Regions from separate parts of the Martinezella jaguaris genome, predicted to be linked through region 2. Evidence: predicted binding sites of a transcription regulator. Region 2 holds the regulator's gene; each other region holds the start of a gene.

Region 1 (7,595 bases), 300 kb from region 2:
TGAGGGGTATCCGCGCCGAAGACCTCACCAAGCTTAAGACCGTTTCGGACCATATCGTCGATGGCGATATGGTTGGCTTTACAGCCGGCCAGGGCGTTATGGTCGGCTCACGTCTGGCCCGGCAACTGGGTCTTACCGTCGGGGATCAGATCACGCTCACGGCACCAGACGGCGACGTGACGCCCTTCGGCGTCAATCCGCGGGTCAAAGCCTATGCGATCTCCGGCATCTTCGAAGTCGGCATGTCGGAATATGATTCCTCCGTGGTCTTCATGCCGCTGGAGGAATCGCAGCTCTTTTTCAATGCCGAGGGGATCGTCGAGAAGATCGAGCTCTTCGTCAGCAATCCGGATGATGTCGACGAATTGAGGCCGAAGATCGAGGCGGCGGCGGGGCGGCAGGTCTTTCTGACGGATTGGCGACAGGTCAACGAGACCTTTTTCTCGGCGCTGCAGGTCGAACGCAACACTATGTTCATGATCCTCACGCTGATCGTCATCGTCGCTGCACTCAACATCATTTCCGGCCTGATCATGTTGGTGAAGGATAAGGGAAGCGATATCGCCATTTTGCGCACCATGGGCGCGACATCCGGGGCGATCATGCGCATCTTCTTCATGACGGGCGCGGCGATCGGCGTCGTCGGCACGGTCGCCGGCGTCGCGCTCGGTGTCGTCGTCTGCCTCAACATCGAATCGATCCGCCAGTTCTTCTCCTGGATATCTGGCACGGTGATCTTCAATCCCGAGGTCTATTTCCTCAGTAAGTTGCCGGCGCAAATGAATCTCGGCGAGACCATCTCGGTGGTCGTGATGGCGCTGACGCTATCCTTCCTCGCCACGATCTTTCCGGCCTGGCGCGCCTCGCGGCTCGATCCGGTGCAGGCGCTACGGTACGAATAAGGAATTCCACATTTGATGAAGCGCAACGTCGTTCTCCAGCTTACGGGCGTGGAGCGTCATTACGGGCAGGGCGAAACGCGGCTGTCGATCCTGAAGGGCGCCGATTTTGCCTTGAGCAGCGGCGAGATCGTCGCCCTCGTCGCACCCTCGGGAACGGGGAAATCGACGCTTTTGCACGTGGCAGGTCTGCTGGAGCATCCCGACGGCGGCGAGGTGACGATCAACGGCCATGCCTGTGAGGGATTGTCCGACGAAAAGCGTACCGCCGTCCGCCGCAGCGAGATCGGCTTCGTCTATCAGTTCCATCATCTGCTGCCGGAGTTTTCGGCGCTGGAAAATATCATGATGCCGCAGCTGATATCCGGTCTCTCATGGAAGGAGGCGAGCGCCCGTGCCGCCCAGCTCCTCGACTATATGCGCATCGGCCACCGCGCTGACCATCGCCCGGCTGAGCTTTCCGGCGGCGAACAGCAGCGTGTCGCCATCGCCCGAGCCGTCGCCAACGCCCCGCTGGTGCTTTTGGCCGACGAGCCGACCGGCAACCTCGATCCGGATACCGCCCACTATGTCTTTGACGCGCTGGAGGCGCTGGTACGCCAGTCCGGACTTGCGGCGCTGATTGCCACGCACAATCACGACCTCGCCGCTCGCATGGACCGCCGCGTCACCATCAACGACGGCAAGGTCGTTGAGTTCTGACGGCGTCAAGGGACAATCAGCCCGCCGCGATAATCCAGCTCATAGGCCTTACGCTCGTTCACCAGGATGATCTCGTGGCCGATAAAATGATCGCAATCGCCGGTGCTGCGATCGACATAGCGGCCAAGCGGATGGTCGAATTCAAAGCCGCCAAGAAAGCGTTTCTCATCTAGGTAAAGCCGCATGAGGGCCGCCTTGATAATCATGCCCGTGGCCTTGGCGTCGATCAAATCGGGCTCCGCGATCCGTCCGAAATAGTTCATTGCCCACACGGGCTCGTCATCGAGCCAGATCAGCTCCTGTCCGGCGAAATCCGTGCCGCCGAAATAGCTGTCGAGATAGCGCCAACGGCCGCGGGCATAGCCGATATCATGCGAACCGTTGCAGCAGGACGGAAGAGCTACGCCGTCGCCGACATAGGTTTCGGCTTTGGCGGTGACAATAAAATCATTCAGCTCGGCAAGATCCGGCACGGTTCTCTCCATCTAGTGATGAGAGGTCAGGATGCCACGCACGCTTCGGCTTGTAAAGAACATATAGTGAACAAATGAGCTATTGTTACTGGTTTACGCCACAGCCCTTCTGACCGATATCGTCGTTCCAATCCTGGATCTTGATGGTCCTGGCCTCGATCTTGAGTTCCTTGCCGCCCTTCGTCGCCTTGCCGGTCAGGACATTGTAGTCGCAGGTGAAGCTGCCGTCAGGATTGAGAGTGTCCCGGTAGTCATAGGTGTAGCCGGCAACGACGAAGGCGTTGTTCCTGAAGGCGAGGGTGAGCGTCTGATGCCAGCGATCGCGACCGATTGCATCGTTCTGTGAGGTAACCGCGATCGAGCCATTGGGCAGTGCCGCGATCGACGGCTCCTGACCGACGATGCCGCCGGGCTCGGCGCTGCCCCATATCTTGTCAGGTGCGGCGGCCGCCAGCTTGAGCAACGAATGTTCTTTGTCGAGGAGATAAATATAGATGCCGATCGTATTGTCGGCCTGGTCGTTCGGAGGCGCTAACGCCAGCAATGCAAGGTCCGGCTTGCCGTCCTTGTTCCAGTCGCCGATTGCGGCGTCGATGATGCGGTCTGGCGCGATCATATCTTCGGCCTGAGCCGCTGATGTAACCGAAAGCAGAATGAGAGCGCAGGCAAGTGACGTCATCGTGATCTCTCCGTTCGCGTTTTCATAGCTTAGGGTTGTGCCTTCCGTCCATCGACATACTCCAAACAACGACGATGAAAATTATTGATGCAGCTATTGACTCTCGAACATAAATAGAACAAAAAAGAAACATAACGAGTAAGGAGCGCGTAAATGACCGATATCATTCGAGACGTTGCAGCATTCACCTCCATCGTCATGTTTGTTGCCAGCTTTTCCCTCATCATGATGGCGATGTGAATTTTGTCCCCATGAGCGTTGCGATGCGCTCGTGATTCATGAGGTCAACTTCTGGACTTTATCGTCCGCTATGCCGACAATGCAGCCGATTCATTTGGGCATGCGGAAGGGCATATGATGGCGGATATGGGTAGCAGCGGCGCAACGAGTGCGCCGGTCGGAGATACGCCGGAATTCGTACATCTTCGCGTCCATTCTGCTTTTTCGCTGCTCGAAGGCGCATTGCCGCTGAAGAAGATCCTCGCCAAAGCGGCTGGCGACAATCAGCCGGCCATTGCCATCACCGATACGAACAACCTTTTCGTTGCGCTGGAATTCTCCCAGAAGGCGATGGATGAGGGGTTGCAGCCGATCATCGGCTGCCAGGTGTCGATCGACATGGAAGATGGTGTCGAGAGCGAGAAGCGTGGGCCGCAGCAGGCCTTGGCCAAGCTGCCCTCCATCGTGTTGCTTGCAGCGACCGAGCGGGGCTATGAACGGCTGGTCGATCTTGTCAGCCGGGCCTATCTCGGCGGTGAAGGCAATCAGGCTGCCCATATCACTGCCTCCTGGCTGGAGGAAATTTGTACGGACGGCATGATCGCGCTGACCGGTTCGCTTGGTGGCCCGGTCGATATGGCACTGAAGGACGGCCATGCGCCGCTGGCTCTGTCGCGCCTGTTGACGTTGAAAGGCTTGTTCGGCGATCGGCTTTATGTCGAACTACAGCGTCACGGCACCTATGATCGCCGCCACGAACAGAAGATGATCGCGCTCGCTTATGAGCATGATCTGCCGCTGGTTGCGACCAACGAGGCCTTCTTCCCGACTCGCGACGACTACGATGCCCATGATGCGCTGATGGCCGTCGCCCATAATGCCATCGTTTCGGACGACACTCGTTTCCGTCTTACGCCGGACCATTATTTGAAGAGCCGCGCCGATATGGCAAAGCTGTTCGCCAATCTGCCGGAAGCGTTGGAAAACACCGTCGAGATCGCCCGACGCTGTTCTTTCGTGTTGAAGACACGCAAGCCGATCCTGCCACGCTTCACCGGCGCCACCGACGATGCGGAGGAGGCCGAACGCGCCGAGGCGGCGGAATTGCGCGCCCAGGCGGTCGAAGGTCTCGACCGGCGGCTAGCCTCGCTCGGCATGGCGCCGGGCTATGTGGAGAAGGATTATCGCGAGCGATTGGAATTCGAGCTCAGCGTTATCGAGCGCATGAAGTTCCCCGGCTACTTCCTGATCGTCTCGGACTTCATAAAATGGGCCAAGCAGCACGATATCCCAGTCGGGCCTGGACGCGGTTCGGGCGCAGGCTCGCTGGTCGCCTATGCGCTGACGATCACCGACGTCGATCCGCTGCGCTTCTCGCTGCTGTTCGAGCGCTTCCTGAACCCCGAACGCGTGTCGATGCCGGACTTCGATATCGATTTCTGCCAGGACCGCCGCGAAGAGGTGATCCGCTATGTCCAGGCCAAATATGGCCGGGAGCAGGTGGCGCAGATCATTACCTTCGGTTCGCTGCAGGCGCGCGCCGCCCTTCGCGACGTAGGCCGCGTGCTGGAAATGCCCTATGGTCAGGTCGACAAGATCTGCAAGCTGGTGCCGAACAATCCCGCCAATCCGACACCGCTCAGCAAGGCGATCGAGGAAGAGCCGCGCCTGCAGGAGGAAGCCGACAAGGAACCGGTCGTTGCTCGGCTGCTCGACATCGCTCAGAAGATCGAGGGCCTCTATCGTCATGCCTCGACGCATGCCGCCGGCATCGTCATCGGCGACCGGCCGCTGTCGAAGCTGGTGCCGATGTATCGAGACCCGCGCTCCGACATGCCGGTCACCCAATTCAACATGAAATGGGTGGAACAGGCCGGCCTGGTGAAGTTCGACTTCCTCGGCCTGAAGACGCTGACGGTTTTGAAGACGGCCGTGGATTTCGTCGCCAAGCGCGGCATTACACTCGATCTCGCCAGCATCCCACTCGACGACAAGATGACCTACGACATGCTTTCGCGTGGCGAGACGGTCGGCGTGTTCCAGGTGGAAAGTGCGGGCATGCGCAAGGCTCTGATCGGCATGCGCCCGGACTGCATCGAGGATATCATCGCGCTGGTGGCCCTCTACCGTCCCGGCCCGATGGAAAACATCCCGGTCTACAATGCGCGCAAGCATGGCGAAGAGGAGATCGAATCGATCCATCCGACGATCGACCATCTTCTGAAGGAGACGCAGGGCGTCATCGTCTATCAGGAGCAGGTGATGCAGATCGCCCAGGTCCTGTCCGGCTATTCGCTCGGCGAGGCCGATCTTCTGCGCCGCGCGATGGGCAAGAAGATCAAGGCGGAGATGGACCAGCAGCGCGAACGCTTCGTCGATGGCGCCATCAAGAATGGCGTGCCGAAAGGTCAAGCGGACGTCATTTTCGACCTGCTCGCCAAGTTTGCCAACTACGGCTTCAACAAATCGCACGCCGCCGCCTACGCCATCGTCTCTTACCAGACGGCCTATATGAAGGCGCATTATCCGGTGGAGTTTCTTGCGGCCTCGATGACGCTCGATATGGCAAACACCGAAAAGGTCAACGACTTCCGTCAGGACGCCAAGCGCCTTGGCATCGAAGTCATCGCGCCGTCGATCCAGTCCTCGTTTCGCCATTTCGAGACGGGCGAAAACCGTATCTATTACGCGTTGGCGGCCATCAAGGGTGTCGGCGAATCTGCCGTCGACCATATTGTCGAGGTACGCGGCGACCAGCCTTTTGCGGGCATCGAGGATTTCTGCCTGCGCATCGATCCGAAGCAGATCAACCGCCGTGTGTTGGAAAGCCTGATTGCCGCCGGCGCCTTTGATTGTTTCGACATCGATCGTGCGCAACTGATCGGCGGGCTGGACCGGATCATGGGCTATGCGCAAGTCGCGCAGGAAAATAAGCGAAGCGGCCAGTCCGACATGTTCGGAAGTGCGGCTTCGGGGCCCGAGAAAATCCTGCTCCCAACCTTCACCCCCTGGCTAGCCTCGGAGCGGCTGCTGCGCGAATTTCAGGTGCTCGGCTTCTACCTGACTGCTCATCCGCTGGACAGCTACAAGAACGTGCTCAACAAGATGCGCGTCCAGACCTTCGCCGATTTCTCGGCGGCGGTGAAACAGGGGGCCAGCAACGGCCGCCTGGCCGGCACCGTCATCTCGAAGCAGGAGCGCAAGACGCGAACCGGCAACAAGATGGGCATCTTCGTTTTCTCCGATGCCTCCGGCCAGTTCGAGGCCGTGCTGTTCTCGGAAGTGCTCAATCAATATCGCGACGTGCTGGAAGTCGGCAAATCCTTCGTCATTACCGCACAGGCAGACGAGCGGCCGGAAGGCATCAGCCTGCGCCTGCAAACGGCGCAGTCGCTGGAGGAAAAGTCGCTGCAGATGCAAAAGGCGCTACGCGTCTACGTCCGCGATTCCGGTCCGCTGAAGGCGGTGGCGGCTCACCTCAATGCCAAAGGCGACGGTCTCGTCTCCTTTATCGTCATCAAGGAGGAGGGTAAGCGCGAGGTGGAGGTAGCGCTGCCGGAGAAATATCGAATCACTCCGGAAATTGCAGCCGCACTGCGCACCGCGCCCGGCGTGATCGACGTCGAGCTCGTCTAACCTCGTTTTCCCAACGCGCCGCGATTGGTGATGGTAATGAAATCGGTCTGGTCGCCGGTTTCCGGGCCGATGCCGGTGTCGGAAATCGTCAGCGATGAGCCGGCCGTCAGCAGATCCTCGATCTTGCGCCTGACGTCATTGGGTATCGTGATACGGTCGAGCGCGCGGTCGGCAGCGTCAGGCGATTCCGCTTGCGCCTCGCTGGTGATGTCGAGCCGCTTCTTCGTATCCTTGGAAAGATCGTCTTCCAGTGTCACGCCAAACCAGTCCGCCTTGCCATTCACTTTGTCGATCGTGTGGGCGGTAAAGAAATGCGTGCCGAGCGCTTCCTGCGGCTCGGCGATGATGGCGGGCGCTTCGAACAACGGCTTGAAGTTCTGCCGAACCATGATTTCGCCGTTCGGCGGCTCGCCTTTGCCAGCGACATCGTAGACGGCCTTCATCAGCGGCGGGCTGACTAGTCCGCCCGATGTCGTGATGTTATGCGCCTTCTTGAAGTCCTCGATCGCCTGCACCGTCGCCGGTCCAAGCATGCCGTCCGGTGTACCGGTCGCAAAACCCATGCCGTTCAGCAGACCCTGCAGGTCGCGGACATTTTCGCGCAGACCCCGGCGGGTGATGAGGATGCCGAGCGGTGCCGGATCGATGGGCGCCGCCTGTGCAGCTTGCGGCATGGGCAGGGCAGCGACATCGTTGGTGGCGACCTGCACCGGCTGTGCCTGCGGCAGAAAGGCTGTCGTCGGCCGCAGTTCAAGATCGGAAAACAGAACAGAGGCGGGGACAGCCTCGGGCTGGAACAGCATGGCATGTTCGAAGGGCTGCGGCACCAGCGGCTGGTCGGCGATGACGACGTGCACGCCGCGCTCCGTCATCTGGTAGAGCATCTTGGCGAAAGCCTTGGGCATGCGCACGCAGCCGTGCGAGGCAGGATAATTCGGTACCGAATTGGATTCATGCAGTGCGATGCCGGACCAGGTCAGCCGCTGC
Region 2 (7,595 bases):
AAGGTGCAAAGGCAGCCGATGCCTTGGGGCTGCTGGATGTCGGGCAGGGCGCCGTCAGCGTCGGCGGTCGCGTCGTGGCGCTGGAAGGCGCCGAGGGCACGGACAAGATGATCGAGCGTGTCGCAAGTTTGCGGGCTGAGGGGCGCATATCAACGCGTCGCCGCGGCGTGCTGGTCAAGCTCTGCAAGCCGCAGCAAGATGTGCGCGCCGATCTGCCATCGATCGGAGTTTCGACTGTGCTCAACGCCAAGAAGGCTGGTCTTGCCGGTGTTGCCGTCGAGGCGGGCAGGGCGCTGGTGCTCGACCGCGAGGCGGTCATCGCTGCTGCTGACGAGACCGGGCTTTTCGTCTGCGGCATCGACCGTGGCCTCAGCGCGGAGGGCTTCATGTGAGCGGCGTGCCATTGAAGCTGGCTGTAGTCGCTGGTGAGGTCTCCGGCGATCTGCTCGGCGGCGATCTCGTCGCGGCACTGAAGCAACGATTCGACGGTCCTGTGGAACTGATAGGCGTCGGCGGCGATGCGTTGGAGGCGCAGGGCTTGCGCTCGCTTTTCGATTATTCCGAACTGTCGATCATGGGTTTTGCGCAGGTTATCAAGCGCTTGCCGAAACTGCTTGCTCGCATCCGTCAGACGGCGGACGCCATCATCGCGGCCAAGCCTGATGTCCTTCTGATCATTGATAGCCCGGATTTCACCCATCGCGTCGCCAAAAAAGTGCGCGCAGCGCTGCCGGATTTGCCGGTCGTCGATTATGTCTGTCCGAGCGTCTGGGCGTGGAAAGAGTACCGCGCGCAGAAAATGCTCGCCTATGTCGATCACGTGTTGGCAATCCTGCCGTTCGAGCCGGCGGCAATGCAGCGGCTGGCGGGGCCGGCGACGACCTATGTCGGCCATCGCCTGACAGTGGATCCGAGCCTGCTCGAGACCCGCCGCCGGCGCAAGCTTCGCGTTCTGAGTGCGCCTGATGGCGAGAAGACGATCCTGCTGTTGCCTGGTTCGCGCTCCTCGGAAATCCGCCAGCTTCTGCCGGTTTTCGAGCAGGCGGTACTGGAGCTTAGCCGGCGAGATGATCGCGTTCGTTACCTGCTGCCCACCGTTCCGCGACAGGAGGCATTGGTGCGTTCCCTCCTTGAAAACTGGAGCGTCAAGCCGGATGTTTTCGTCGGTCAGGATGCCAAGTGGAACGCTTTTGCGGAAGCGGATGCGGCGATGGCGGCCTCCGGCACGGTGATCCTGGAACTGGGGCTTGCCGGTGTCCCCGTTGTCTCGACCTACAAGACCGAGTGGCTCGCCCGGTTTGTGATGACGCGCATCAAGACCTGGACAGCGGCCTTGCCGAACCTGATTGCGGATTATGCGGTCTTACCCGAGCTGATCAACGACGTGCTGCTGCCCGGCCTGCTGGCGCGCTACATGGAGCGACTGTCCAACGATACGACGGAGCGGGCGGCCATGCTTCAGGGCTATGATCTGGTGTGGCAGCGTATGCAGACTGAAGAGCCACCCGGCGAAAAGGCGGCGGCGATCGTTCTCGATGTCTTGTCCAAGAAAAAACCCGGCCATTTCTGACCGGGTTTTTTTTGTTGTTTGCTTTTCGGCTTAACGCTTGGAAACCGGAACGTATTCGCGCTGCGCTGCGCCGATGTAAAGCTGGCGCGGGCGGCCGATACGCTGATCCGGATCTTCGATCATTTCGTTCCACTGAGCGATCCAGCCGACGGTGCGGGCAAGAGCGAACAGCACCGTGAACATGGTGGTGGGGAAGCCCAGAGCCTTCAGCGTAATGCCGGAATAGAAGTCGACATTCGGGTAGAGCTTCTTCTCGATGAAATAGTCATCGGTCAGTGCGATACGCTCGAGTTCGATCGCGATGTCGAGCAACGGATCGTCTTTGATGCCGAGTTCGCCGAGAACTTCGTGCGCCGTCTTCTGCATGATCTTGGCGCGCGGATCGTAGTTCTTGTAGACGCGGTGGCCGAAGCCCATCAGGCGGAACGGATCGTTTTTGTCCTTGGCGCGGGCGATGTATTCCGGGATGCGATCGACCGTGCCGATTTCCGTCAGCATGTTCAGCGCAGCTTCATTGGCGCCGCCATGGGCAGGACCCCAGAGGCAGGCGATGCCGGCAGCGATGCAGGCAAACGGATTGGCGCCCGAGGAGCCGGCGAGGCGAACCGTCGAGGTCGAAGCGTTCTGCTCGTGATCGGCGTGCAGGATAAAGATGCGGTCCATGGCGCGGGCGAGCACCGGGTTGACCACATATTCCTCGCAGGGCACTGCAAAACACATGCGCAAGAAATTCGACGCGTAGTCGAGATCGTTCTTCGGGTAAACGAAGGGCTGGCCGATATGGTACTTGTAGGCCATGGCGGCAAGCGTCGGCATCTTGGCGATCATGCGTAGGCTCGCAACCATGCGCTGGTGCGGATCGGTGATGTCGGTCGAGTCGTGATAGAAAGCCGACAGAGCGCCGACGCAGCCGCACATTACGGCCATCGGATGCGCATCGCGGCGGAAGCCGGTGAAGAAGCGGGACATCTGCTCATGCACCATGGTGTGGTGCACGACGCGATAATCGAAGTCCTTCTTCTGAGCTGCGGTCGGCAATTCGCCGTAGAGCAGCAAGTAGCAGACTTCAAGGAAATCGCCGTGTTCGGCAAGCTGTTCGATCGGATAACCGCGATGCAGCAGAACGCCTTCGTCGCCATCAATAAAAGTGATGCTGGATTCGCACGACGCAGTCGAAGTGAAGCCAGGATCGTAAGTGAAAGTGGAGGTGTTCTTATAAAGGGCACCAATATCAATGACACTTGGGCCGATGGTTCCGGTTTTCACCGGGAGCTCCACCGTCTTTTCGCCCCAAGTTAGTTTCGCGCTTTGTTCCGTCATGCTGATCCTCCAAGATTTGGCGGGATTGACGCCTTAAAAAGCGCCAAAGGGTTAAGCGGCTAACGATTAGCTATATGATCCAGAGCCTAATGCCAAGTTATCCTTACGCCTATTTGTGCATTGCAGTATCAACTTTTGGGCACTGCGATAAGCCGATCTGCCTTGTTCATCTGCAGATTGCTGTCATTTCTTGACGATCAGGCCGATTTCGGTTGAATTCACCGTACGGTGACGGCAAAAATCCCGTTATAGCTGTAGTTTTGCGTAGGCGTGGGGGCGAATGCCTAATTTAGAGGCACCGGATCAGCCGGCGGATAGCCGGGATATTGCTGCGGTTGCCGTGCGTGACCGCGGCATGACCGCCACTATTCTTCGTGCCAAAGTGACCCAACCGCAGCGGACGCAGGATCACGTGCCGCTTGTTGCGCGTCTTCGTCTCGCGGCGGCCAGTATCAGACTCACCATTTACCATTTGGCCGAAGAAGAGGCGGCGCATGGTCGCGCAGTGCTTTTTGCTCCGGTCTATATCGGCACCGGCGCGATTTTTTGGTTCACGGCTGGCGCCGATCCGCCGCCGCAGGCCGTTTTTGCCGCTCTCCTGATTTTCGCGGTCAGTTTCTTCCTCAAGCGGGAGGTGGGCCGAGTGCCGCGGCACTTGCTGTTTGCCGGCATGCTGCTGAGCGCCGGCATGGCTTTGGCACAATGCGAAACCTGGCGCGCATCAACCGTAATGCTCGACTCCGCGGTCACGACCACCATCACCGGGGGGATCGAACGGCGCGAGGCCGACGACAAGGGGCGTTGGCGTTATGTCGTCGCTCTCGAGGCAACGGAAAAACCAGCAATTCGGCGGCAGCCGGAGCGTGTCACCATCTTCGAGCGCAAGCAGCCGCAGCCTTTCGAACTTGGCGATCGCATCCAAGGCAGGGCGCGTCTGACGCCGCCGGCCGGACCCGCCTTGCCCGGCCTCAACGATTTTGCCTTCAGCGCCTATTTCGACGGCATCGGCGCAAATGGCTTCGTGTATGGAACGCCGACGCTATTGTCACCGGCCGGAGATATTGCCGAAAGATCGATTCTCGACAAAGCGGATATCTGGCTTGCTGGCTTGCGCAGCAGCATCGGCGACAGAATCAGAATGCTGCTGCCTGGTGACACCGGCGCCTTTGCGGCTTCTCTTGTCACCGATGAGAGACGCGCAATCTCAAAGGATACGACGGAAGCGCTACGGACCTCCGGCCTTGCGCATATCATCGCCATCTCCGGCCTGAACATGGCGCTCTCAGCGGGCATTTTCTATGTCGGCCTGCGTTATGCTCTCAGCCTGTTTTTCGGCGTGGCACAGGCCTGGCCAACGAAGAAGATCGCAGCCTTCGGTGCGCTGATCACGGTGACTGCCTATTATCTTATTTCCGGTTTCGGTGTGTCGGCGGAACGCGCATTCATCATGATGGCGATCATGCTGATCGCCGTGCTTTTCGACCGGCCATCCCTCAGCCTCCGCAACGTGGCGCTGTCGGCGATCGTCATCCTCATTCTGTCGCCGTCACAGGCGCTCGGACCAAGTTTCCAGATGTCCTACGCAGCGACCCTGGCATTGGTGTCAGGCTATACGCTCTGGACTAGGAGACGGCATCGGGAAAGCATACTCTCCCGCTTCCAGATCATGCGTCCGCTGCTCTTCGTCTCACGATTCTTCGGCGGCATATTGTCGACCTCCTTTATCGGCGGCGCGTCGACGGCGATCTTCTCGATAGAGCATTTTCACCGCTTGGCGACATATGGTCTTGTCGCCAATTTGGCTGCCATGCCGGTCGTTTCCTTCATCGTGATGCCGTTTGGCATGGCGGCGACGCTGCTGATGCCATTCGGTGTTGATGCCCCCTTTTGGCAGGTCACCGGCACGGGACTTGATATCGTCATCGTCATTGCCAAAACGGTGGCGGCCTGGGGCGGCAATATTCCCTTCGGGCGACTGCCAGTCTGGTTGTTCCCAACGATTATCGTCGGTTTCTTACTGATGACGTTGCTGAGGACGTGGCTGCGACATGCAGGTGCGCTTCTGATCATCGGTTCGGTCGCAATTGTCGCACTCAGCCCTGATGTCCGAAAGCCTGACCTGATAATTTCCGAAGACGGCACGTTGGTCGCCTTGCTGCGGAATGGTGCGTTGACGACCAATCGCGAAAAGCCGCCCGATTTCATCTTCGAGCAGTGGCAACGAGCGCTGGCGATGACCGAGCAGCATCCGCCGACGATACTTCCGCCGGACAATCAGCTACCCAAGATCAGCAAATCGGACGCTCATCGCCGCCTCAGTTCCGACGAGCAGACTGCCGTGCGAAAGGCGATGGATGCGGCGCTGGACAATACCGGCGAAGGCGGCTTCGCCTGCCAGAAGGGGGCGTGGTGCGTGGCGATACTGGATAATGGCGACATGCTCGTCGCCATCGAAAACGCTGCCTATCTCGCTCCGGCCTGCGACACCGCCAATATCGTCGTGACTCCCATCCGGCTGCGTCTCGATCGCTGCCGCTCCGGCGCAGTGCTTTTTACGGGCGCTACGCTACGCCGGACAGGCTCCATTGAAATGGACCTCAGCGCCGACAAACCGGCAACAACAACCGCGTTTCAAACTTTGACGCGGCCATGGAATTTGCATCGCGCCTATGATTGGCGATCGGGCACCTTTGGAGCGCCGATCGCACCGATGTCTCCGGTCAGTGATAACGGCGAATGAGGCCGACGAGCTTGCCCTGCACTTTGACGCGATCCGGTCCGAAGATGCGGGTCTCGTAAGCCGGGTTAGCCGCTTCAAGCGCGATCGACGCACCCTTGCGGCGGAAGCGCTTCAATGTTGCCTCTTCATCATCGACGAGAGCGACGACGATATCGCCGGGGTTGGCGGTCGTAGCGTTGCGGATAATCACCGTATCGCCGTCAAAGATGCCGGCGTCGATCATCGAATCGCCTTTGACTTCAAGCGCATAATGTTCGCCCGAGCCAAGCATATCGGCTGGAACGGTGATGTCGTGGGTATTGTTCTGGATCGCTGAGATCGGTACACCGGCAGCAATGCGGCCCATGACCGGTACGGAAACGGAACTGTTGTTTTCGTCATTCACCGGCCTGGCAGGAGCCGGCGGCGGTACCAGCTGCGGCTTGCCAAGGCTGCCCTCGATGACGCTCGGCGAAAAGCCGCGGCGTGGCTGCAGGCTGGGACTATAAGCCTCCGGCAGCTTGATGACCTCCAGCGCGCGAGCCCGGTTCGGCAGACGGCGTATGAAGCCACGCTCTTCCAGAGCAGTGATGAGACGGTGAATGCCGGATTTGGACGCGAGGTCCAACGCATCCTTCATCTCATCGAAAGATGGCGGGACACCGGACTCCTTCATTCGTTCGTGAATGAAGAGAAGCAGTTCCTGCTGCTTGCGTGTCAACATCGTCTTCGGACCCCAAAATTGAGAAAAGCGTCGTGAAACAAATCCAGAACGGACACTATATGTTCCATATGTGTTCCGCAAGCCCTTAAATTTTGGTGAATATTTTGTAACCGCATCAAAGAAATAAGAACATAACCGGTCCCAGCCCGACGGTTTTTCAGGGTATCCGTGTGCTAACAATCGGAAATATAAGCGGAATCTGAAATGGAAGGAATTTTTCCGATTGAAAGCCACGTGTTTCCAAGGCGATGAAAAGCCACGCTATTTGCGTAATAAGCTCTTTGGAGGACGATGTTCTCCGAATGACGGAATTGCAGGCGGTGGATCAAGCTAAGGGGGCCGAATCTAAGAGTGACGCGACTGCGGGAATCGGTACTTCCGTGACGAGATCGGGCGCGAATTCAACAGGCTGGGCGGATTTCAGATATGTTTCACAATCCCTCGCGCCGGCGCTCGAGCAAGGCGCGGTCGTTGGCTATCTGCTTCAGCATGCTGCGCCCGGCCAGGAACATCTCGAAGAGAAAGGCCGCAAAAGCGCCCATGAGCGCGACGACGGCAAGGCCGAAGAACCAAAGCAGCATCTGTTCGCGAAACTGCTGGCGAATCGCTCCGCTCATGAGGCCGAGCGTTGCTAGGCATGTGCACACGCCCGATAGCGTGCCGAGGAGGACGGCAACCTCGAGCGCCAAAGTTCGCCGTCGCAGATAATAGAGCTGCAGCAGCCGTGCTTCATCCGGATCGTCTGAAGTCACCCGCTCGAAAAGGTTGTTGACCCGATCTGAGACACGAGCGAGCCGGGCCGAGAAGACATTGAGGCACCCGGCGGTGCCTGCAAGCAGAAAGACCGGCGTCAAAGCTATCTGAATGACGTGTGCAGCATTGGATGTTAGCTGGTCGCTCAGCACGTTTGGTCTCCTTCAAATCCAATGTCATCCGGTATCAGGCGCTTGCGGCTGTCATTGCGTCAACGACGCGGGCAAAAGAAGGTTACAAGTGACGGCAACCGTCGTTGGCGCGCATTTCTCCGTCAAGGCCGAGTCCCCGACCTCCTCCTGTCGGTGACCGGCGGCGCACACGTTTCATGTTCGCGGCGATGGCGATCCCGCCAAATGTTCACCCCACTTCTTTTGCAGCATCAAAGCGGCGTCGGATTTCTCTTCTCCGCTCGCGTGCACGCCCGGCTGAGCGAATTCGATGCCATTTTCCATAAAAGCGTCGCGGATCATGGTATAGGCCTGCCGTCGAATGTAGGTCTGCCGGCC
Region 3 (7,595 bases), 2.2 Mb from region 2:
ACATCGCCCGTCAGTGGCAGCTTTCGCGCGACGACCAGGATCAGTTCGCCGTTTCCTCGCAAAACAAGGCCGAAGCCGCCCAGCTCGCCGGCCGCTTCAAGGACGAGATCGTGCCGTTCATCGTCAAGACCCGCAAGGGCGACGTCAGTGTCGACGCCGATGAATTCATCCGTCACGGTGCGACGCTGGACGGCATGACCAAGCTGCGCCCCGCCTTCGACAAGGAAGGGACGGTGACGGCGGGCAATGCTTCCGGCCTTAATGACGGCGCGGCGGCTACCGTGCTGATGACCGAGGCTGAAGCTTCGCGCCGAGGCATTCAGCCGCTCGCCCGCATCGTTTCCTGGGCAACCGCCGGCGTCGACCCGCAGATCATGGGTACAGGCCCGATCCCGGCCTCGCGCAAGGCGCTGGAAAAGGCGGGCTGGTCCGTCGGCGATCTCGACCTCATCGAGGCCAATGAAGCCTTTGCCGCGCAGGCCTGCGCCGTCAACAAGGACCTCGGCTGGGATACGTCTGTTGTCAACGTCAACGGCGGCGCCATCGCCATCGGCCACCCGATCGGCGCTTCCGGCGCCCGCATCCTCAACACGCTGTTGTTCGAGATGAAGCGCCGCGGCGCCAAGAAGGGCCTCGCCACGCTCTGTATCGGCGGCGGCATGGGCGTCGCTATGTGTTTCGAAGCGCTCTAAAGCATTCCGCTTTCAGGTGGGATCACCTGAAAAGCGGACAAGATGCTCTGGATTCAAAAGGCTGGAGCGATCTTTGTGCGTTCAAGTGAACGCACAGCGCTCTAGGGCGCTTCGCTCCGTCCCCAAAATGGTACGAGATGGTTTTTAATAAGGTCGTGCTAAAGTAAATAGCGAGAGAAGGATCAAGCGATTCGAGAGTGCTGATCCGCTTTGGCGATAACAGAGGGGAGTGGAATATGAGCAGAGTGGCGTTGGTGACAGGGGGTACGCGCGGCATCGGAGCAGCCATTTCGATGGCGTTGCGCAATGCGGGCTACCGGGTTGCGGCAACCTATGCCGGCAATGACGAGAAGGCGCGGGCTTTCCATGAAGTGACGGGTATTTCCGTCCATAAGTGGGATGTGTCCGACTACGAAGCCTGCGGTAAGGGCATCGCCGCGATTAAGGACGAACTCGGTCCGATCGAGATTCTCGTCAACAATGCCGGGATTACCCGAGATGCCATGTTCCACAAGATGACGCCGCAGCAATGGCACGAGGTCGTCAACACCAACCTCACCGGCCTGTTCAACATGACGCACCATGTCTGGCAGAGCATGCGTGACCGCAGCTTTGGCCGCGTCGTGAATATCTCTTCGATCAACGGCCAGAAGGGCCAGATGGGTCAGGCGAATTATTCCGCCGCCAAAGCCGGCGATCTCGGCTTCACCAAGGCGCTTGCCCAGGAGGGTGCCGCCAAGAATATCACGGTCAATGCCATCTGCCCTGGCTATATTGGTACCGAGATGGTGCTTGCGGTGCCGGAAAAGGTCTTGAACGAACGGATCATCCCGCAGATCCCCGTCGGCCGTCTGGGCGACCCCGAAGAAATTGCCCGTATCGTCGTCTTCCTCGTCGGCGATGACGCCGGATTCATCACGGGATCGACAATCAGCGCCAATGGCGGCCAATTCGTCGTTTGATCTGGTAGGTAAATACCCGATGATTGCCGGAATGCCCGGCAATCATCGCCGGCTTGAATTTGCGGATCGCCGTTGCCGGGGTTTGAAATCCAAGACGACCGCCTCCACGGGCATGCGGCGCATTTCCTTGTCCCGCATCCATGCGGCATAACCCAGCACAATAAACGTGGTGCCGACAAAAGCGAGCCCTGCGATGCTTGCAATGATCTCGGTCATGGCGCCGTTCCTTTCCAAAAACGTTAACCCGACCCCCGCCAGACCGGCGTGGGTATCTTCGTCTCAAGAAAAATGTCGGTCCAAGGTTGTCGGCGCGAGGATTTGTCTTTTAAGACCGATCGTCGACAGCGCGTTGACGATCGGCCGACAGAAATCGATCTTCGCCTGTAACCGCCTTAGCGGCAGCGAGCCTCATAGCGGCGGCCATTGCGGTCACGATAGATGCAATAGCCAGGATGCTCCTGGGAGCGGCCGATCAGGTAGCCGACAGCACCGCCAGCGACGGCGCCGATTGCGGCACCACCCCAGCTATTGCTGGCGACACCGCCTATGATCGCGCCCGTGCCGGCGCCTATGGCTGTTCCCTTTTCGGTTGCGGTGCAGGAGGCAAGTGCGCCGACAAGTGCGATCGCGACGATGATTTTCTTCATGATAATGCTCCCTAGTGTGTGAGGTCTTCAACAATATCGGCCGGATCAGATCCGGCCCATCAGCAGCAGTATGAGGATGATGACAAGAACGAGTCCGAGACCACCTGATGGACCGTAACCCCAACCCCGGCTGTAACCCCAGTTCGGAAGTGCGCCGATCAGCAACAGAATCAAAATCACGAGTAATATCGTACCAAGCATGGCGTATTTCCTCCGCGTCAAGCGCCTAGAGCATCCCGCCGGAGTGACGTCGTCACACAAGCATATCAGATGCGCTAAGTTGATAGTCCCGATGCGTTCTTTACCCGTCCCCCTCTAATGAGTAGCGCACCAGTGTCGCTGTGAATAGAAACTTATTTCGCGAGAAATTGTTCCGGCTCAGAAATAACAACTCATCGGGTTGAGCCGGCAAGCTGCGCAAGAATGTTAACGCACGCACCTGATGCATGCGGAAAATGCCCGCCGGCGACCTTTGTATATGGTTAAAAATTGCTTTAAATACAATATGTTGCGGTGAACGAAACGGGAAAATGGACCTGTCCGTGATTCGTCAGCGATTCGTTCTGCATTTGGGCTTTGGTTAACGTCGGGATGATCGGCTCATCGGAAGATCTACCTCTTTCGATGAGGTAGACTTAAGTTCAATCGCCGAAAAGTGGTACTTCGCTAGCGAAATAGTTAATTCCGGCGAATTCCGAGGCTATCCATATCTCCTCTTCATTCTCCATTTGGATGAGCCGCCCTACCCGAAAGCTATATCTAGCTGAGAACAAATAGAGTACGTGAACGAATCAGCGATTCGTCGCTGATTCGTTCCGGCTTTGGTCGATGTGTTAACGGGTTCAATTTCTGCGCGAATTTATGGATTTATCATGTGCGGCTTCGCTTAAAAATTAATCGCAATCCCTGATTCGGCAGGATTCTGCGTTTCAACCATCCGGAGTCCTGCGCGTTTTGCTCGGAATCACGCTAGATGTTGTGTAGAACAAATACAGAATCGGCCGGAGTCAGCGATTCGTCGCCGATTCGTTCCGGCTTTGACCCAATTCTTAATTCGAAAGTTTCCTGGCTGGATTCTCATGGAAATTCATATAATTAACAAATGGTTAATTATATTTTTCAAACGCGGGTGCCATCCTGCCGGATTCGTCACATGACTCCAATTCACGTAAAAAGGGGTCTAGATATGAATCAGTATTTGGTGGGATTCTGCGAATCAAAATCCATATATAGTGGTGAACAGAAAGGGAACTACAGTGAGTCAGCGATTCGTCGCCGATTCGTTCTCAAGCTGTTCCGGACTCGTCGGGACTCGCTTGGGATGCAGGGACAATGTAGCTTTTGGTTGAGGCCGCCAATGAGGAAATCGCATATTGCGACCGTTGTTTTTTCATTCAGGTCTTGCCTTTGTCACATATGGTCGTCATCTCTTCTTCTCTTCCCTGGGGAGCTTGTTGATCGGAAGACAGCGGTTTCTCGCCCATGCATGGACCTATGACTCAGACCTCGCAGCCAATGATCCTGAGCGGACGCGGCGTGACCGCGGTGCTCGGACCGACCAATACCGGCAAAACCCATTATGCCATCGAGCGCATGGTGGCGCACGGCAACGGCGTCATCGGCCTGCCGCTGCGGCTGCTGGCGCGCGAGGTCTATACCCGTGTCGTCGAAAAGGTCGGGGCGCAGTATGTCGCGCTGGTCACCGGGGAAGAGAAGATTTCACCGCCGAATGCGCGTTATTCCGTCTGCACTGTCGAGGCCATGCCGCGAGAGACGCGCGCGTCCTTTGTTGCCATCGATGAAGTGCAGCTCGCGGGCGATCTGGAGCGCGGCCATATCTTCACCGACCGTATCCTTCATCTGCGCGGGCGCGACGAGACGCTGCTGCTTGGCGCGGGCACGATGCGGCCGATTCTCGAGCAGTTGTTGCCGGGGATCACCGTCGTCGAGCGGCCCCGCTTGTCGCATCTCTTTTATGCCGGGCAGAAGAAGATCACGCGCCTGCCACAACGCACGGCGATCGTCGCCTTCTCCGCCGACGAGGTTTATGCCATCGCCGAACTCATCCGCCGTCAGCGCGGCGGAGCGGCGGTTGTCCTCGGCGCGCTCAGCCCACGGACCCGCAATGCGCAGGTGGCACTCTACCAGGCCGGCGATGTCGAATATCTGGTTGCGACGGATGCGATCGGCATGGGCCTCAATCTGGATGTCGATCACGTCGCCTTCGCCCAGGATCGCAAGTTCGATGGCTATCAATTTCGCAATCTCAATCCGGGCGAACTCGGCCAGATCGCCGGCCGCGCCGGCCGTCACCTGAAGGACGGCACTTTTGGTGTGACCGGTCAGGTCGATCCGTTCGACGACGAGTTGGTGCGGCGCATCGAGGGTCATGAGTTCGATACGGTTAAAGTGCTACAATGGCGCACCAAGGAATTCGATTTTTGCTCGATCGCTTCGCTGCGCGCGAGCCTTGAGAGTGCGCCGCGCGTACAGGGCCTGACGCGCGCGTTGCCGGCGGTTGATCAGCAGGCGCTGGAATATCTGTCGCGCGATCTCGAGATTTCCGATCTCGCCAACAATGCGGCGCGGGTCGAAAAATTATGGGAAGCCTGCGCGCTTCCGGATTATCGGCGGATTACGCCCGCCCAGCATGCCGATCTTATCGCCACCCTCTTTTCCGACCTCGTGCGCTATGGCACGGTAAAGGAAGACTTCCTTGCCGAACAGGTGCATCGTGCCGATCGGACGGATGGCGAGATTGACACGCTTTCGGCGCGAATCGCGCAGATAAGGACTTGGACCTATGTGTCGAACCGGCCCGGCTGGCTTGCCGATCCGACACACTGGCAAGAAAAGACGCGGGAAATCGAAGATCGATTGTCCGATGCGTTACATGAAAGGTTGACGAAACGCTTTGTTGATCGCAGGACATCTGTGCTCATGAAGCGCCTGAGAGAGAATGCGATGCTGGAAGCTGAAATCAGTGTGAATGGGGATGTCTTCGTTGAGGGGCATCATGTGGGACAGTTGACCGGTTTCCGGTTCACGCCTATCGCGGGAACCGAGGGGCCGGACGCCAAGGCTGTCCAGACGGCCTCGCAGAAGGCGCTCGCGCTGGAGTTCGAGGCGCGCGCCGCCCGTATCCACGCGGCCGGCAACAGCGATCTGGCGATCAGCGCCGATGGCCTCGTCCGTTGGCTCGGCGATCCCGTGGCGCGGCTCTCGGGCAGCGATCACGTCATGCGTCCGCGCGTCATCCTGCTTGCCGACGAGCAGTTGACCGGCAATGCGCGCGACCATGTTGCGGCGCGCATCGAGCGCTTCGTGAATCATCATATCAGCACGGTCCTAAAGCCGCTCGACGATCTGTCGCGCGCCGAGGACCTGCAGGGTCTTGCCAAGGGGCTGGCCTTCCAGCTCGTCGAAAGTCTCGGCGTGCTCTTCCGCCGCGACGTCACCGAGGAGGTGAAGTCGCTCGACCAGGACGCGCGTGCCTCGATGCGCCGCTACGGCGTGCGCTTCGGTGCCTACCACATTTTCGTGCCTGCCCTGTTGAAGCCGGCTCCGGCCGAGCTCATCACCCTGCTTTGGGCGCTGAAGAACGACGGCCTCGACAAGCCGGGGTATGGCGACCTAATCCCGGTTCTGGCCGCCGGCCGCACCTCCGTCGCCACCGATCCGAGCTTTGAGCGCATGTTCTACAAGCTCGCCGGTTTCCGTTTCCTCGGCAAGCGTGCGGTGCGCATCGACATTCTCGAACGGCTGGCGGACATCATCCGTCCGCTGCTGCAGTGGAAGCCCGGTCAGGCCTCGCGTCCGGAAGGTGCTTATGACGGCCGCCGCTTCACGACGACGACGTCGATGCTCTCCATCCTCGGCGCAACGTTGGAAGATATGGAAGAGATCCTGAAGGGTCTCGGCTATCGCGCCGACGCCGTGAAGGCGGAAGATGCGTTGGCCTTCCTCGCGCAGCAGGATGCCACTTCGGCACCCGCTCCGGCGGCGCAGGCTGCTGAAGCAGCTGCCGATAAGGCTGACCATGACGATGCCGATGGCCACAGCGATGAGCCGGCTACGGAAGGTGAAGCCGTCGCACAGGATGCGACCCCTGCAGCCGAAGTTCAGGCTGAGCCGCCTGCAGCCGCCGAGCCTGCGGAAGCCGTTGTTGCGGCAACCGAACTTCCGGGTGCCGATGTCGTTGCTGCCGAGCCGGTCGAGCCGAAGCCGGTTCTGCTTTGGCGTCTTGGCGGACGCGGTGACAACCAGCAGCGCCAGGGCGGACGCGGCCATGGCGATCATCGTCGCGGCCAGCACAGCCAGGGCGAGGGACGTGGTCATCAGGGCAATCGCCGCAACGGCGGCGGTGAGCAGCAGGCGAATGGCGAAGGCAATCGCGAAGGCCGGGATAATCGTGATGGGCGCGAAGCCCGTGGCGATAACAGGGGGCCGCGCGGCAATCGCGATGGCGGTCGTCCGCAGCATCAGGGCAACAGATCCGAACGCAACGATCGCCAGGATCGCGGTGATCGGAAAGAGCGCAATGATCGCAATGACCGGAACGACCGCAACAATCGCGGCGTATCGCAGCCACTGCGTTTCGAAGCCAAGCCGCCGCGCAAGGAAAAGCCGATCGATCCGGATTCTCCTTTCGCCAAGCTCGCAGCGCTTAAGGAGCAGATGAAGAAATAGGCCATGACGGACGAGAGGCAGCCATCTTCCGGTTCGCGCCAGCGCATCGACAAGTGGCTGTTCTTTGCCCGTATGGTAAAATCCCGCTCGCTGGCGCAGGTCTATGTCCAAAACGGCAGCGTGCGGGTGAATGGCGAGCGGGTCGTGCAGCCGAGCTATGGCGTCAAGGCCGGCGACCGGATCGAACTTTCGCTGGAGCGGCGGGACGTCGTCCTGATCGTGCGTCTCCCAGGCGACCGGAGAGGTCCTTTCGAAGAGGCGAAGCTGCTTTACGAGGACCTGACGCCGCCGCCGGATGAGACAAAACGTCTCACTCCGTTCGAGCAGGCTAGCCGCGCGCCGGGCACTGGACGGCCGACGAAACGCGATCGGCGCGCGATCGACCGGCTGACGTCAGAGGATGATTAGAAAACTCTATCCGACCTCCATGGTTTTGGGGATTGTTTGTCCTTGAAATTGGCCAGCAAAGTCGATACCTCACGGTCAACCCGCTGGTAACCAGTCGGTCGGCATGCCTGCGCATAGCGCATCCGTTGCCCGCCGGCTTCCGAGGGAAAGGCGCGACGTTCCAGGTTGCGCATCCACGGAAAACGATAGATATCCCT

Evidence for each region. Region 2 encodes LexA, which represses DNA repair genes until DNA is damaged. Its sites were predicted from a motif close to TGTTCNNNNTGTGTTCNG; they were not measured.
Region 1: the regulator LexA is predicted to act here: its motif matches at 2,857-2,874, upstream of dnaE (DNA polymerase III subunit alpha).
Region 3: the regulator LexA is predicted to act here: its motif matches at 3,537-3,554, upstream of CCGE525_RS21390 (helicase-related protein).

What each region holds. Positions count from the first base shown of each region.
Region 1 is NZ_CP032694.1:1,690,251-1,697,845, forward strand. It holds gene CCGE525_RS08235 (lipoprotein-releasing ABC transporter permease subunit) at 1-902, shown strand, start outside; gene CCGE525_RS08240 (ABC transporter ATP-binding protein) at 918-1,601, shown strand; gene CCGE525_RS08245 (DUF5680 domain-containing protein) at 1,607-2,074, opposite strand; gene CCGE525_RS08250 (hypothetical protein) at 2,160-2,753, opposite strand; gene dnaE (DNA polymerase III subunit alpha) at 3,111-6,608, shown strand; gene CCGE525_RS08260 (L,D-transpeptidase family protein) at 6,605-7,595, opposite strand, start outside.
Region 2 is NZ_CP032694.1:1,994,222-2,001,816, forward strand. It holds gene CCGE525_RS09820 (LpxI family protein) at 1-392, shown strand, start outside; gene lpxB (lipid-A-disaccharide synthase) at 389-1,570, shown strand; gene gltA (citrate synthase) at 1,601-2,890, opposite strand; gene CCGE525_RS09835 (ComEC/Rec2 family competence protein) at 3,171-5,630, shown strand; gene lexA (transcriptional repressor LexA) at 5,611-6,333, opposite strand; gene CCGE525_RS09845 (DUF2721 domain-containing protein) at 6,765-7,238, opposite strand; gene CCGE525_RS09850 (mechanosensitive ion channel family protein) at 7,413-7,595, opposite strand, start outside.
Region 3 is NZ_CP032694.1:4,402,919-4,410,513, reverse strand. It holds gene CCGE525_RS21410 (acetyl-CoA C-acetyltransferase) at 1-692, shown strand, start outside; gene phbB (acetoacetyl-CoA reductase) at 929-1,654, shown strand; gene CCGE525_RS38385 (hypothetical protein) at 1,697-1,870, opposite strand; gene CCGE525_RS21400 (YMGG-like glycine zipper-containing protein) at 2,047-2,301, opposite strand; gene CCGE525_RS21395 (DUF3309 family protein) at 2,347-2,502, opposite strand; gene CCGE525_RS21390 (helicase-related protein) at 3,796-6,990, shown strand; gene CCGE525_RS21385 (RNA-binding S4 domain-containing protein) at 6,994-7,398, shown strand.